2 linked regions of the Luteitalea sp. TBR-22 genome follow. The protein of the gene in region 1 binds, or shares a complex with, the protein of each later gene. Links are inferred from orthologs where the notes say so. Each region holds a gene or a part of one and is shown on either strand. Other genes may lie near its edges.

Region 1 (7,861 bases):
ACTGGAAGGCCTGGCCGCGGCCGTGGCTGCCGCGGTAGTTCACCTGCAGCACCGCGTAGCCGTTGGCGGCGATCCACTCGCGGTCGAACATGAAGCCGTAGTTGTCCTGGCCGTTGGGGCCGCCGTGGATGTGCAGGACGAACGGCAGCTTGCTCGCCGTGGTCGTCCCCGGCGGCAGCGTCAGCAGCGCGCCGATGCGCACGCCTTCCTTGTTGGTGAACTCCACGGGCTTCAGCGTGCCCAGGGTGAGTTCCCTGGCCATCCAGTCGTTGTGCGTGGTCAGCTTGCGCAGCGTGCCGCCGTCGAGCGCGAAGATCTCGTCGGCCTGCGTCGGCGTGCTGACCACGAGGGCGACGTTGCCGTCGGCGCGGCTCTCGGCGAGGCTGCTCACGACCTGCTGCCCCCTGGTCACGCGCGTCACCGCGCCGCCAGCGGCAGGCACCGTCGCCACGTACCGCTCGCGATCGTCGGCGACGACGAAGGTGATGCGCGAGCCGTCCCGGGACCACACGGCGTCCCCGACGGGGCGGTCGAGCGTCGGCGTGAGGTTCACGGCCGGACCGCCGGCCACCGGCACGACCGCGATGTGGAACTGCTCATACGCGTCGTAGCGCGGGTCGCCGCCCTCCATGTAGAGGAGCTTCGACCCGTCCGGGCTGAACGCGAGGGGATCGGCGTGACGGGCCACCTTCGTGCTCACCTGCCGCGGCGTCGCCCCGGCCTTCGCCTCGACGACGTACACCTCGCGCACGCTGGACTTCTCGCGGGCGTCCGAGCGGGCGCTGAGGAACGCGACGTGACGGCCGTCAGGGGAGATCGCCGGGGCGGAGTCGTCCCAGGCGCCGCTGGTCAGCTGCGTGGTCGTCTTCGCGGCGACGTCGAACAGGTAGAGGTGCGTGCGCAACTTGCCGTCGACGTAGCCGACCATGTCGCGCTTGAACTTGAAGGTCTCGATCTCGATCGGCTTGGGGGCCTTGTCCGGCTTGTCCTCGCCCGCGGTGGGATCGACGTCGCGCGACACGAGCACGAGCGACCGCCCGTCCGGCGCCCAGACGTAGTCGGACACGCCGCCGGCGATGTCGGTGAGCTTCTGCGCTTCACCGCCGAGGCGGCTGAGCGTCCAGACCTGCGACTTCTTCTTCTCGTCCTGGCGAAGGAAGGAGATCCACTTGCCGTCGGGGCTCCACCGCGCCGACGACTCGGACTCGCCGGCCGACGTCAGGCGCACGGTCTCGGACCCGTCCCACTTCACCATCCAGATGTCGGTGTCGGACTTGTCCTTGGCGACGTCCACGGTGCTGACCGCGTAGGCGACCCACTGCCCGTCGGGCGACCGTTGCGGGTCGCGCACCGAGGCGATCCGGTCGACGTCGGCCAGGGTGATCCGGCGAGGCGTCGGGGTCGCCGCCGTGGTGGCAGGGGCAGGCGACTGGCCCAGGACGGGGGCGGCGACCAGCAGGGTGGCCGGCAGCACGAGTCGGCAGGCGAACGGCAAGCGCATCATCGGGAGGAGGTCCTTTCGGGCGAACCCGAGCATTGTCGCTCAATTCAGCGAGCGGGGCGCGGTCTCCGACCGCGCCGTTTGGCGGCCGAACGCGGCGAGGTGAGACACCGCGCCCTACCTCTTTGGGCAGGCCCGCCACGTCCCCCGCGATAGAATCGGCTGGTGCATTTCCGGCTGGATCCAGGCAGGATGGCGCTTCTCGGCGCCACGCTGGGGCTGCTGGCGCTCGCCGCTGACGCCGGTGCCCAGGCCCGCAGGCGGCCTGCGCCGGCCCCGGCCCCGGCCTCGCCGGGAGCCAGCGGGTTCTACACGACGACGCGCCCGGCGGCAGCCCTGCAGAACAAGCAGCTGGTGCTCGAGACGACGCAGGGCGCCATCGTCATCCAGCTCGATGCAGCGGCGGCGCCCAATCACGTCGGGTTCGTGCTCGATCAGGCCGAGGCCGGCGCCTACGACGGCACGGTGTTCCACCGCGCCGTGGCGATGGGCATCGTGCAGGGCGGCGACCCGATCTCGAAGGACCCGGCGAAGTCGGCGCTGTACGGCACCGGCGGCCTCAATCGCCTCAAGCGTGAGCCGAATGCGCGCAAGCACCTGCGCGGGGCGGTGTCGTCGGTGCTCGTGCCCAACAAGCCTGACAGCGCCGGCGCGCAGTTCTTCATCTGCCTCACAGACCAGCCCGGGCTGGATGGGCAGTTCGACGTCTTCGGCGAGGTGGTCGAGGGGCTCGAGGTTGCCGAGCAGATCTCGCAGTCGCCGCTCGACGCCAACGGCAAGCTGACCACGCGCATCGCGATCACGAAGGCGACGGTGCGCGACACGCCGCCGCCGACCGCCGCGCCGTTCGCCGAGACGCCCGTCGAGGAACTGGCGCAGTACCGCGCCACGATCTCCACGACGATGGGCGACATCGTCATCGGGTTCGCGCCCGACGCCGCGCCGGGTCACGTCCGCAACTTCCTGCGCCTCGCGCAACTCGGGGTCTACGACGGCACCGGCTTCCACCGCATCGTGCCGAAGTTCGCCATCCAGGCCGGCGACCTCTCGTCGCGGCCTGCGCCCCTGACGCAGGTGCAGCGCAGGCACGTCGGCACCGTGAAGGGCGAGTTCAACCCGCTCAAGCACGAGGCGGGCATCGTGAGCATGGCGCGGGGCGACGATCCCGACAGCGCCAGCACCTCGTTCTTCATCTGCACGGCAGCCTCGCCATCCCTCGACGGCAAGTACACGGCGTTCGGCCGCGTGCTCTCGGGGATGGACGTGGTCTCGGCCATCGAACAGGCGCCGCTCGACGGCGAGGCGCCGCGGACACGCATCGGGATCACGAAGGTGACGTTGACGAAGGGCCCGCAGTGAGCGACGCGAAGGACCAGGCCAAGAAGAAGAAGGTCGACTACGGCAACGCCTGGGAGGAGGCCAAGGGCCTGGTGTGGAAGGCCCGGGCCCGGCTGGGGCTCGGCCTGAGCCTCATGCTGGTCAACCGCCTCACGGGCCTGGTGCTGCCGGCGTCGACGAAGTTCCTCGTCGACGACGTGATCGGCAAGGGCCGGTCGGAGCTGCTGTGGCCGCTCGCCGGCGCCGTGGCGCTGTCGACGCTCGTCGAGGCGGTGACGTCGTTCTCGCTGTCGCAGATCCTCGGCGTGGCGGCGCAGGGCGCGATCACCGAGATGCGCCGGTCGGTGCAGGCCCACGTGGCGCGCCTGCCGGTGCGCTACTTCGACACGGTGCAGACCGGCGTGCTCATCTCGCGGGTGATGAACGACGCCGAGGGCATCCGCAACCTGGTGGGCACCGGGCTCGTGCAGCTCACGGGGGGCATCCTGTCGGCGCTGATCGGCCTCGGCGTGCTGTTCTGGCTGAACTGGCACCTCACGCTGGTGATGATCGTGGTGCTGGGCACCTTCGGCGGGATCATGGCCGTGGCCTTCAAGCGGCTGCGGCCGCTGTTCCGCGAGCGCGGGCAGATCAACGCCGAGGTGACCGGTCGGCTCTCGCAGTCGCTCGGCGGCATCCGCGTGGTCAAGGCCTACACCGCGGAGAAGCGCGAGGAGATCGTCTTCAGCAAGGGCGTGCATCGCCTGCTGCGCAACGTCGCGCAGTCGATGACCGGTGTGTCGGCGACCACCGCCATGGGCACGGTGATCATCGGCGTGACGGGCGTCATCATGATCACGATCGGCGGCCGGGCGATCGTCGCCGGCACCATGACGCTCGGCGACTTCGTGATGTACGTCTTCTTCACCGGCCTGGTCGCGGCCCCGCTGATCTCGATTGCCTCCATCGGCACGCAGCTCACCGAGGCGCTCGCCGGGCTCGACCGCATCCACGAGATCAAGAAGATGGCCACCGAGGACGCCGAGGACGAGGGTCGTCGCGACCTCACCGACGTGCGGGGCCGCGTCACGTTCGAGGACGTGTGGTTCGAGTACAACGAGGGCGTGCCGGTCATCAAGGGCGTGACGTTCGACGCGCCGGCCGGGTCGACCACCGCGCTCGTCGGCTCGAGCGGGTCGGGCAAGAGCACGCTGATCAGCCTCGTGATGGCCTTCAACCGGCCGACCCGCGGCCGCGTCCTCATCGACGGCCAGGACCTCGAGCAGGTGCGGCTCGCGAGTTACCGGTCGCAGCTCGGCATCGTGCTGCAGGAGAACTTCCTGTTCGACGGCACGATCGCCGACAACATCCGCTACGCCAACCCGCACGCGTCCATGGACGAGGTGATCACGGCCGCCAGGATCGCGTACTGCGACGAGTTCGTGGACGGCTTCGCGGAGGGCTACAGGACCGTGGTGGGGGAGCGGGGCGTGCGCCTGTCGGGCGGCCAGCGGCAGCGCGTGGCGATTGCCCGCGCCATCCTCGCCGACCCGCGCATCCTGATCCTCGACGAGGCGACGTCGAGCCTCGACAGCGAGAGCGAGGCCAAGATCCAGGAGGCACTGCGCACGCTGCGCAAGGGACGCACGACGTTCGTCATCGCGCACCGCCTCTCGACCATCCGCACCTCCGACCAGATCCTCGTGATCGAGGAAGGCCGCGTCGTCGAGCGCGGCACGCACAAGGAGCTGATGGCGCTCGACGGCCGCTACCGGCAGCTGCACGACCGGCAGTACGCGGTGGAACTCGATCGCTTCATCAACCCCGGCGAGGACTTCACGCCAGACCCGACGGAGGCCGCGAAGGCCGCCCCCGGTCCCGCCAGAGCGTGACGCGCGTCAGCGCGGCTCCGGTGGGAGCGGCCCCCGGCCGGGCAGGCCGACCGGCCAGCCCGGATTGACGAGCATGTCGCAGGCCTCGCGGGCCTCGAGGCACGCAGCATCGCTGGCCCAGTCGTAGTGCTGCATGGCCGGCAGGCGGAATCGGGCGAGGGCCAGCCCGAGCGCCAGCGCCACCGGGAGCCAGGCTCGCCGCATCCCCTCGCTGGCCAGCAGCAACGCGGCCCAGAGCCCACACACCCACGGGACGAACATGTAGCGTCCGGCGACCAGTTGGGTGGGTGGGACGGTCGCCAGGGTGACCGCGACGAGGCAGAGGCTGCCCACACTGCAGGCGACGACGGGCCATCGTCGACGGCCCACGCCGACGGCCATCGTCGCGACCAGCAACGACATCCCACCGGAGAGGACGCCGGCGCGAAGCGGACTCGCCGTGATCACCGACCACAGCTCCCCGACGCGGTCGGCCAGGCCGGTGGCGGCCGCAGTGCGTGGGTGGTGCGCGAGGGCGAGGGCGGTGACCGCTGCGGCTGCCGCGAATGTGGCGAGCAGGCCCCGGCTCCAGGCGTCGCGATGCCACCACGCACGCCAGGCGGCCACGGGAAGGAGCAGCAGCCCGAAGGGGCCGCTCAGGGCCATGACGGCGACCAGGCCGAGGCGACACAGCGCGGTCGTCGCGTGCAACGGAGCGGGCCCGGCGAGTTCCGCGACCAGCAGGAGCGCCCCGAACCACTGGCTGTTCGTGAGGGTGAGCCAGAGCTCGTCGGTGAAAGGCGCCAGGACGACGACGCCGACGGCTGCGGCCCGGGCCAGATGGGCCGAGGGGGGCCACAGCCGGAGTGCCGCGTGCAGCGCCAGCACGGTCGCGACCAGTCCCGCCAGGGCGTACCAGGCAGGCAACAGGCGAATCGGGATCCGGGTGCCGGCCCAGGCGAACGAGCGGGAGTACGCATGCCAGTAGCCGTTGTACGGATGCCACAGGCTGTCGGTGCCGAGGTGCTCGGCCTCCAGGTAGAAGATGGAGGCGTCTTCGGCCCAGAACTGCGGGTACAGGACCTTGTCCGGCTGCCGCAGGCCGATGACGGCTGCGACCACGATCAGGAGCAGGAGGAACCGGAGCAGCGGGGCGGGAACACGCATGGGCGGGCGGAGCCGACCGCCACATGCTAATGGAACACGACACGCGTGTCCCCGGTCGTCACGCGGGCGTGCCCTCGTCGAAGGGGAGGCGACCCTCGTGCGCGACGAAGGCGGCCGATGGATCCACGAGGTTGTGCGCGCTGACGCCGAGCAGGCGGACCGGTCGCACGCCGGCCTCGGTGCGCTCGAGCAGCGCATGGGCGTGGGTGACGAGCGTCGGCGTGTCGCTCAGGCCGCCAGGCACGCTCTGGCTCCGCGTGACGGTGGTGAAGTCGTCGTAGCGCACCTTCAGGGTGACGGTGCGGGCGCGCAGGTGCTTGCGCGTCAGCCAGTCGCCGCAGATGCCCGCCAGGTGCGCGAGGTGGGCGCGCATCAGCGCGACGTCGCGCAGGTCCTCGTGGTAGGTGCGCTCGGCGCCGTGCGACTTGGCGGCGCGATCGGGCACGACGCGCCGATCGTCGCGTCCCCACGCGAGCGCGGTGAGCCAGCCGGCCTGCGAGCCGACCGCCGCGTGGAGCGTGGCCGGGGGCGCGGCGCGCACGTCCACCAGCTTCTCGATGCCGTGCGCACGCAGCCGGCCGGCGGTGACCGGGCCGACGCCCCACAGCGCGTCGATCGGCAACTGCTGCAGGAACGCTTCCATGCGCTCCGGCGCGATGACCGTGAGCCCGTCGGGCTTGCGCCAGCCCGAGGCGATCTTGGCCAGGAACTTGTTCGGCGCCACGCCGGCCGACGCCGTGAGTCCCGTCTCTTCCTTGATGGCGTCCTTGAGCCGCCGGGCGACGTCGACGCCCAGCGCCTCGCCCCACGCGTTCTCGGTGACGTCGAGGTACGCCTCGTCCAGCGAGAGCGGCTCCACCAGCGGCGTCACCGACCGGAACAGCGCGAACACCTGTTGCGACACCGCTCGGTACCTGGCGAAGTCGGTGGGGACGACCACGAGGTCGGGGCAGAGACGCACCGCGCGCGACATCGGGATGGCCGAGCGCACGCCGAACTTCCGTGCCTCGTACGACGCCGCGCACACCACCGCGCGGCTCTCCGGCCGGCCGCCCACCGCAACCGGTCTGCCACGCAACTCCGGACGGTCCCGCTGCTCGACCGACGCATAGAACGCGTCCATGTCGATGTGCAGGATCCGGCGCACGTCGGCGGGGCGGGAGAACATATGGCGAAGACAGGATAACGCTTAACGTTTGACGTTTGACGTTTAGGGCGGAAGGCTCGGCGCTTGACGCCGGATCGGCCGCCGCGACGACTGGGGCTCCGTCGCTGGTGCAGCTGCCGGCCTTGTCCGGCAGGCAGCGGCGAGGCGCCGGGCAGACCGATCGTGGCGGGTAGGGCGGCGTGTTTCCGCCGGCGTTCGTCAGTGCCCCGATGACGGCGCGGTGCGGACACCGCGTCCTGCCTGTGTCACCCGGTGCCCGGTTCCCGGGTACAGTGATCCCATGCCCACGCTTTCCGGGTTCACCCACGAGTTCGTGCCGGCCGAGGGCGGCGCGACGACCACGCTGGTGATGCTGCACGGCACGGGCGGCGACGAACGCGACCTGCTGCCGCTCGGCAAGGCGCTCCACCCGACCGCGGCGTTGCTCAGCCCGCGTGGGCGGGTCCTCGAGGGTGCGTTGCCGCGTTTCTTCCGGCGGTTCGGTGAGGGGCGGTTCGACCTCGACGACCTGCGGGTGCGGGCCGGCGAACTCGCCGCGTTCCTCGACGAGGCGGCGGCCCATTACGGCGTGGATCGCCAGCGCATGGTGGCGGTCGGCTACTCCAACGGCGCCAACATCGCCCACGCGACCATGCTGCTGCATCCCGACAGCTTCGCGGGAGCGGCCTTGCTGCACGCGCAGTTCGCGCTGGCGCCCGAGCCGCTCCCGTCGTTGGCCGGGCGTGCCGTCTTCCTGGCCGCAGGTCAAGCCGATCCCATCGTGCCGATCGGCGAGGCGCGCAAGCTCGCCGACCTGCTCACCGCCGCGGGTGCCACCGTGACCCCGTTCTGGTCGTC
Region 2 (7,863 bases), 4.2 Mb from region 1 along the record:
GCTACGAGCGCATCATCGACTTCCGCGAGCGCTACCGGAACGTCGACGTGCTGCTGGTCGACGACGCGCAGTTCCTGGCCGGCAAGGAAGCGACGCAGAACGAGTTCTTCCACACGTTCAATGCGCTCTACGACGCCGGCAAGCAGATCGTCCTGAGCAGCGACCGACCGCCGCACGAGATCCCGGCGCTCGAGGAGCGACTGCGTTCGCGCTTCAACTGGGGCCTGATAGCCGACATCCAGCCGCCCGATCTCGAGACCAAGGTCGCGATCCTCAAGAAGAAGGCCGACGCCGACGGCGTGCCGCTGCCCGACAACGTCGCGCTGTTCATCGCCACAAAGATCAAGTCGAACATCCGCGACCTCGAAGGATCGCTGATCCGGCTGGTCGCCTACGCCTCGCTGACCGGCAAGGACATCACCCTGGCGCTGGCCCAGGACGTCCTGCGCAGCATCATCGGCACCGAGGAGAAGGCGATCACGATCGACACGATCCTGAAGTTCGTCGCCGACTTCTACGGCGTGCGCCCGAGCGAGCTCAAGGCGGCCAGCAACTCGCGCAACATCGTGATGCCGCGCCAGATCGCGATGTACCTGTGCAAGTCGCTGACGTCGGCGTCGCTGCCCGACATCGGACGAGCGTTCGGCAAGCACCACTCGACGGTGCTGCACTCGATCCGGAAGGTCGAGGACGAGCGGGGCAAGGACAGCGATTTCAACAGCCAGATCAACGCCATGCTGGACAATTTCCGCTAGGCGGACCGGCGGCGGACGAGGTTTTCCACAACCCGGGCGAGGCGACCCTGTGGACAACGTGTGGAGGCCGGGCGGCAGGGCTGGCGCCCACAGGATCGGGGCCGTTTTTGCACACCATCCCTGCACAGGGTAAATGGTTGTAGGAAATGGGTTTAGATGCTGCCCACACAGCTTCAAACGCCCTTCTGATCTCTGTTATACTTCTTTTCTTGCGATCTCTATGGAGAACACCTCCTAGGGACGTCGCACGCGCCAAGGGGCTCGCTCCCGTACACGAGGTATCGGCTGCATGGAACTGGTGGTCCGCAAGAACGATCTGCTCCGCGAACTGCAGTTGTTTCAAGGCATCGTGGAACGCAAGAACACCATGCCCGTGCTCGCCAACGTGCTGCTGCGTGCCGATGGCAACCAGGTGGAGCTGGTGGCTACCGACCTCGACGTGGGGCTCCGCAGCACCTGTGTGGCGCAGAGCCTGGCCAAGCCGGGCACGCTGACGCTGCCGGCCAAGAAGCTGTTCGAGATCGTCAAGGCGCTGCCCGAGACCGACATCCGCATCGAGCAGAACCGCTCGGGGGTGACCGTCGCCGCGGAGCGCTTCGAGTCGCACCTCTCCACGCTGCCGGCCGACGACTTCCCGCAGTTGCCGACCGTGGGCGACACGGTGGCGACCCTGCCGCGTGAGCCGATCAAGCAGATGGTCGCCAAGACCATGTTCGCCATCACCGGCGAGGACACGCGCTACTACCTCAACGGCGCGCTGTTCGTGCTCAAGCCGGACAGCATGAGCCTGGTCGCGACCGACGGGCACCGCCTGGCGCTGGTCACGGTCACCGGCGAGACCGGCGCGGCCGAGGGCAAGGCGCTGCTGCCGAAGAAGACGATGCAGGAGCTGAGCCGGCTGCTCGCCGACGGCGAGGGCGACGTCCTGTACGAGCGCGCCGAGAACCACCTGTTCTTCACGGTCGGCGGCCGCCGCCTGTTCTCGCGGATGATCGACGCGCAGTTCCCGGCGTACGAGCGCGTCATCCCGAAGAACAACGACAAGCAGATCGAGTTCGAGCGCGATCGCCTCACCAGCGCCATTCGTCGCGTGTCGCTGCTGTCCAACGAACGGTCGCGGGCGGTGCGCTTCCTGATCTCGAACGGCAAGGTCGAGGTGACGTCGCAGAGTCCCGACCTCGGCGAGGCCAAGGAAGAGCTCCTGGTCACCTACGAGGGGCCCGACGTCCAGATCTGCTTCAACGCGCAGTACGTCACCGACTTCCTGGCGGCGGTCGAGACCGAGCAGGTCAGCCTCTCGTTCCGCGACGAGATGAGCCAGGCGGTGATGAAGCCCGTGGGCGCCGACGGGTACGACTACACGTACGTGATCATGCCGATGCGTCCGTAGGCGCGCCGCGCCGCACGCATCACGCGGCTGCCGCCGGCCGACGCCGCCGACGCCGCGCGAGACCGGGAGAGGTGGGTGGCATCGACGCGCCGCCCCCACCCGGTGAACGTCCCTTGCGAGTCCCGATGGAACCGACCACCAGCCCGAACACCGAGTCAGAGACCCCGATGCGCCCCGCCAACGGGGCGGCCGAAGAGTACGGCGCCGATGCCATCAAGGTGCTCGAAGGCCTCGAGGCCGTCCGCAAGCGGCCGGGCATGTACATCGGCACCACGGGCGAAGCGGGCCTCCACCACCTCGTCTACGAGGTCGTCGACAACTCGGTCGACGAGGCGCTCGCCAAGCACTGCACCGAGATCAACGTCACCATCCACGTCGACGACTCGGTGACGGTGATCGACGACGGACGCGGCATCCCGGTGGACATGCACGAGAGCGGCAAGAGCGCGGCCGAAGTCGTGCTCACCGTCCTGCACGCCGGCGGCAAGTTCAACCAGGAAGGCAGCGCGTACAAGGTCTCCGGTGGCTTGCACGGCGTCGGAGTGTCGGTGGTCAACGCGCTGTCGGAGCAGCTCGACCTCGAGATCTGGCGCAACGACAAGGTCTACCAGCAGAGTTATGCGCGCGGCGTGCCGATGGCACCGCTGGTCGAGACCGGCACCACCAAGAAGCGCGGGACGAAGGTCCACTTCAAGCCCGACCCGACGATCTTCGAGGCGACGGTCTACAGCTTCGACACGCTCAACAACCGCTTGCGCGAGCTTGCGTTCCTGAACGCCGGCCTGATCATCACGCTCGAGGACGAGCGTGGCGAGGGACGGCACGCGCGCTACGAGTACAAGGGCGGCATCGTCGAGTACGTGCAGTTCATGAACCGCGCCAAGCGGGCGGTGCACGAGGCGCCCATCCACATGCGGGGCGAGCGGAACGAGATCGAGGTCGAGATCGCGCTCCAGTGGAACGACTCGTACGACGAGAACCTGTACACGTTTGCCAACAACATCAACACGCACGAGGGCGGGTTTCACCTCTCCGGCTTCAAGGCGGCGCTGACCCGCACGGTGAACGCGTACCTGTCGAGCGCGAACCTGCCGAAGGATCTCAAGGACACCCCGATCAGCGGCGACGACGCGCGCGAGGGCCTGGCGGGCGTGATCAGCGTCAAGATCCCGAACCCGCAGTTCGAGGGCCAGACCAAGACCAAGCTCGGCAACACCGAGGTCAAGGGGATCGTCGAGACGATCGTCAACGAACGGCTCGGCGCGTTCTTCGAGGAGAACCCGGCCGTCGCGCGCGCGATCATCCAGAAGGCCGCCGACGCGGCGCGGGCCCGCGAGGCGGCGCGCAAGGCGCGCGACCTGGTCCGGCGCAAGGGCGTGCTCGACGGCAGTTCGCTGCCCGGCAAGCTGGCCGACTGCCAGGAGCGCGATCCCGCGCAGAGCGAGATCTACATCGTCGAGGGCGACTCGGCAGGCGGGTCGGCCAAGCAGGGTCGTGACCGCCGCTTCCAGGCCATCCTGCCGATCAAGGGCAAGATCCTGAACGTCGAGAAGGCCCGCTTCGACAAGATGCTGAGCAGCGACGAGATCAAGACGATGATCGCCGCGCTCGGCACCGGCATCGGCCGCAAGCGCGAGGAAGGCGACAAGGACGGCTTCGACATCGCGAAGCTGCGGTATCACCGCGTCATCATCATGACGGACGCCGACGTCGACGGATCGCACATCCGTACGCTGCTGCTGACGTTCTTCTACCGGCAGATGCGCGAGCTGATCGACAACGGCCACATCTACATCGCGCAGCCGCCGTTGTACCGCGCCAAGCGCGGCAAGCAGGAGGTCTACATCAAGAACGATGCGGACCTCGAGGCATACCTGATCAAGCGTGCGACCGACTCGCGCGTGCTGCGGCTGGTCGAGAGCGGCCAGGAGTACAGCGGCGAGGCGCTCGAGACGCTGCTGCACAAGCTGATCGCGTTCGACCGCAACCTCCGTCACGTCGAGCGCCGCGGCGTGCCGCAGGACGTGGTGCGGGCGCTGCTGAACGCCGGGGCGCGGGACCGGACGTTCTTCAGCGATCGCGGCCGCATGGACGCGCTCGCGGCGGAACTCTCGCACGAGCAGCGGATCGTCTCGGTGGTCGTCGACGAGGAGCACAACGCGCTGCTGTTCGAGATCGACGACCGCAGCGCCGGCTACCCGCGGGTGTCACGGGCCGGCATCGAGTTCGCGCAGACGCCCGACTTCCGCGCGCTGGTGAACAGCTACCGCGACGTGTCAGGCATCCACGGCCGCATGGTGGTGACGCAGGTCGGGGCCCCGCAGGCCGAGGAGCCCGAGGAGGTCGCCGCCGAGCCGGGTGCTGCCGATGCCGGTGGCGAGGCTGCGGCCGAACCCGTGCGTCGAGTCGCCCGCAAGGACGCCGACCACGAGGTGCAGTCGCTCTCGGACCTGGTGGACTACTTCCTCGAGGTCGGGCGCAAGGGCGTGGCCATCAACCGCTACAAGGGCCTCGGCGAGATGAACCCCGAGACGTTGTGGGAGACCACGATGAAGCCTGAAGTGCGCACGCTGCTGCAGGTGCGCGCCGAGGATCAGGCCGAAGCGGACCTGATGTTCTCCACCCTGATGGGGGACCAGGTCGAGCCGCGCCGCAAGTTCATCGAGGACAACGCCCTCGACGTGAAGAACCTCGACGTGTAGGCGCGGTTCCCCACGTCTGCAAGGCAGGGCCGGCTGTTCCCCCTCGACGTCGCTCGGGGCAGGCAGCGCGGCGCTCTCACCCGGTCGTCGACCGCGTGAGACACAAGACCCGATATCGCTATGAGCACCCCTCCGCCGACCCGCGTGCCCGTCACCATCGAAGACGAGATGCGCCGTTCGTACATGGATTACGCGATGAGCGTGATCATCGGGCGCGCCCTGCCCGACGTGCGCGACGGCCTGAAGCCGGCGCACCGGCGCGTGCTCTTCGCCATGCGGCAGATGGGCCTGGCGAGCAATCGCGCCTATCGCAAGTGCGCCAAGATCGTCGGCGAGGTCATCGGCAACTACCACCCGCACGGCGACGCGTCGGCCTACGACACGCTGGTGCGCCTGGCGCAGGACTTCAACATGCGCTATCCCCTGGTCGATCCCCAGGGGAACTTCGGCAGCATGGACGGCGACCGGGCGGCGGCCTACCGCTACACGGAAGCCCGCCTCGAGGCGCTCGCCGAGGCGCTGATGGCCGATCTCGACAAGGACACCGTCGAGTTCGTGCCCAACTTCGACGAGACGACGACCGAACCCTCGGTCCTGCCGACCCCGATCCCGAACCTGCTGGTGAACGGGTCGACGGGCATCGCCGTCGGCATGGCGACCAACATCCCGCCGCACAACCTCACGGAGTTGGTCAACGGGATCATCGCCATCGCCGATCCCGAACAGGCGTTCACGATCGACGAGGAGGGCCGTCCGCAGCCGCTCACCCGCGACGAGAAGCGTCGCCGGCTGCTGCAGCACGTGCTCGGCCCCGACTTCCCCACCGGCGGCGTGATCGTCGGCCGCGCCGGCATCGTGTCGGCGTATGCGACCGGTCGCGGCACCGTGATCGTGCGCGCCAAGAGCGAGGTCGAGACGATCGGCCGCGGCGGCGATCGCCAGGCGATCGTCATCACCGAGGTGCCCTATCAGGTCAACAAGGCGAAGCTGATCGAGCGCATCGCCGACCTCGTGCGCGACAAGACGATCGAGGGCATCTCCGACATCCGCGACGAGTCGGACCGCCAGGGCATCCGCGTCGTCATCGAGCTGAAGCGCGGCGAGATGCCGGATGTGGTGCTGAACAACCTCTACAAGCACACGCCGCTGCAGTCGTCGTTCGGCATCATCATGCTGTCGATCGTCGACGGCCGGCCGCGGGTGCTGCCGCTGCTCGAGATGCTCGAGCGGTTCATCGAGTTCAGGCGCGAGGTGGTGCGTCGGCGCACGGAGTTCGAGCTCCGCAAGGCCGAGGCGCGTGCGCACATCCTCGAGGGCCTCAAGATCGCGCTCGATCACATCGACGCGGTGATCGCGCTGATCCGCGCTGCCAAGAGCCCGGGCGAGGCCCGCGAAGGCCTGATGTCCAGCTTCGGGCTGTCGCAGCTACAGGCGCAGGCCATTCTCGACATGCAGCTCCAGCGCCTCACCGGCCTCGAGCGGCAGAAGATCCTCGACGAGCTCGCGGAGTTGATCAAGGAGATCGAGCGGCTGCGTGCCATCCTCGGCAGCGAACGGCTGGTGATGGAGATCGTCATCAACGAGCTGAAGGATGCCCGTGACCGCTTCGGCGACGCGCGGCGGACGCAGCTGGTCGAGGACACCAGCGACATCGACATCCTCGACCTGATCGCCGACGAGGACATCGCGATCACGGTGAGCCACAAGGGCTACATCAAGCGCACGTCGCTCGACGAGTACCGGTTCCAGGGCCGCGGCGGCGCCGGCACGATCGGCATGCGCCTGCCCGACGACGACTACGTGCACCACCTGTTCGTGGCGTCGACGCACGCGTACCTGATCGTCTTCTCGGACCGCGGTCGCGCCTACTGGCTGCGCGTCCACGAGATCCCGGAGGCCGGCCGCGATGCGCGCGGCAAGTCGATCGCGAACCTGGTGCAGATGACGGCCGGCGAGAAGGTCGCCGACGTCGTCGCGGTGCGCGAGTTCCCGTCGGAAGAGGGCCAGCGCTTCGTGGTGATGGGCACGCGCCGCGGCGTCATCAAGAAGACCGACCTCAAGGCGTACTCGAACCCGCGCGCCGGCGGCATCATCGCGATGGGCGTCGAGGACGACGACGAGGTGATCGCGGTGCAGCTGTCGACCGGCACGCAGCAGGTGTTCATCGGCACCCGCGGTGGCACGGCAATCCGCTTCCCCGAGTCGCGCGTGCGGGCGATGGGCCGGACGGCCTACGGCGTGCGCGGCATCTCGTTGCGCGAGGGCGACGAGGTCGTGGCCATGGAGGTGGTGTCGGAGTCGGGCGCCATGCTCACCGTGACGGCCAACGGGTACGGCAAGCGGACGCCGCTCAGCGAGTACCGCATCACGGGTCGCGGCGGCGTCGGGATCCGCAACATCCAGCCGTCGGACCGCAACGGCCCGGTGGTCGGCGTCACGCACGTCGAGGACGACAACCAGGTCCTCATCATCACCAAGGACGGCATGGTGATCCGGATGGCGGTGGCGCCGTTGCGGCCCATCGGCCGCAACACGCAGGGCGTGCGCCTCATCCGCCTCGACGAGGGGGACCGCGTCGAAGCGCTGGCCCGGCTCGACATCGCGGAGGTCGCTGCTGACACGTCCGAGGTGGTGGCGCCGCTCGAGACCGAGGGCGCCGTCGAGGAGCCGCTCGACGAGCCGATCGAGGATGTCGTCGACGAGTCCGACGACGCCGACGACACGGACGGCGAGGCCTGAGGTCGTCACGCACGTAGCGAGACCGCCGACCTGAAGGTCGGCGGCTACGCCACTCCATCTCGCAGGCGCTCCATCTCGTAGGCGCCGACCTTCAGGTCGGCGCACCGCGCCTAGACCGGCTGCAGGCGCGCGTACTTGGCGATCAGCTTCTTGGTGCCCACCGTCTGGAAGTACACGGTGAGCTTCATGTCGTCGCCCTTGCCGTCCACTTCCTTGACCGTGCCGACGCCGAACTGCGCGTGGCGAACCTTCTGCCCCGCCTTCGGCCGGGATCCGT

What was found.
Region 2: the proteins of dinB (region 1) and dnaN are in contact, whole or in part, in a solved structure (PDB 1OK7), measured with the Escherichia coli proteins. The link is inferred for Luteitalea sp. TBR-22 from one-to-one orthologs.

Annotation. Positions count from the first base shown.
Region 1 is NZ_AP024452.1:4,173,254-4,181,114, reverse strand. The notes cover bases 4,970-7,861. They hold dinB (DNA polymerase IV), read right to left. Parts: upstream 7,025-7,861; coding sequence 5,915-7,024; downstream 4,970-5,914. Other genes in these bases: TBR22_RS17545 (alpha/beta hydrolase), read left to right, coding at 7,305-7,861; TBR22_RS17555 (hypothetical protein), read right to left, coding at 4,970-5,856. In the rest of the region: TBR22_RS17570 (S9 family peptidase), read right to left, coding at 1-1,504; TBR22_RS17565 (peptidylprolyl isomerase), read left to right, coding at 1,667-2,860; TBR22_RS17560 (ABC transporter ATP-binding protein), read left to right, coding at 2,857-4,710; more of TBR22_RS17555, read right to left, coding at 4,717-4,969. UniProt on the Escherichia coli protein: Poorly processive, error-prone DNA polymerase involved in translesion repair and untargeted mutagenesis. Copies undamaged DNA at stalled replication forks, which arise in vivo from mismatched or misaligned primer ends.
Region 2 is NZ_AP024452.1:590-8,452, forward strand. Bases 201-3,094 are described here. They hold dnaN (DNA polymerase III subunit beta), read left to right. Parts: upstream 201-1,044; coding sequence 1,045-2,145; downstream 2,146-3,094. Other genes in these bases: dnaA (chromosomal replication initiator protein DnaA), read left to right, coding at 201-755; gyrB (DNA topoisomerase (ATP-hydrolyzing) subunit B), read left to right, coding at 2,271-3,094. Outside these bases: more of dnaA, read left to right, coding at 1-200; more of gyrB, read left to right, coding at 3,095-4,847; gyrA (DNA gyrase subunit A), read left to right, coding at 4,968-7,586; TBR22_RS00025 (ATP-dependent helicase), read right to left, coding at 7,697-7,863. UniProt on the Escherichia coli protein: Confers DNA tethering and processivity to DNA polymerases and other proteins. Acts as a clamp, forming a ring around DNA (a reaction catalyzed by the clamp-loading complex) which diffuses in an ATP-independent manner freely and bidirectionally along dsDNA.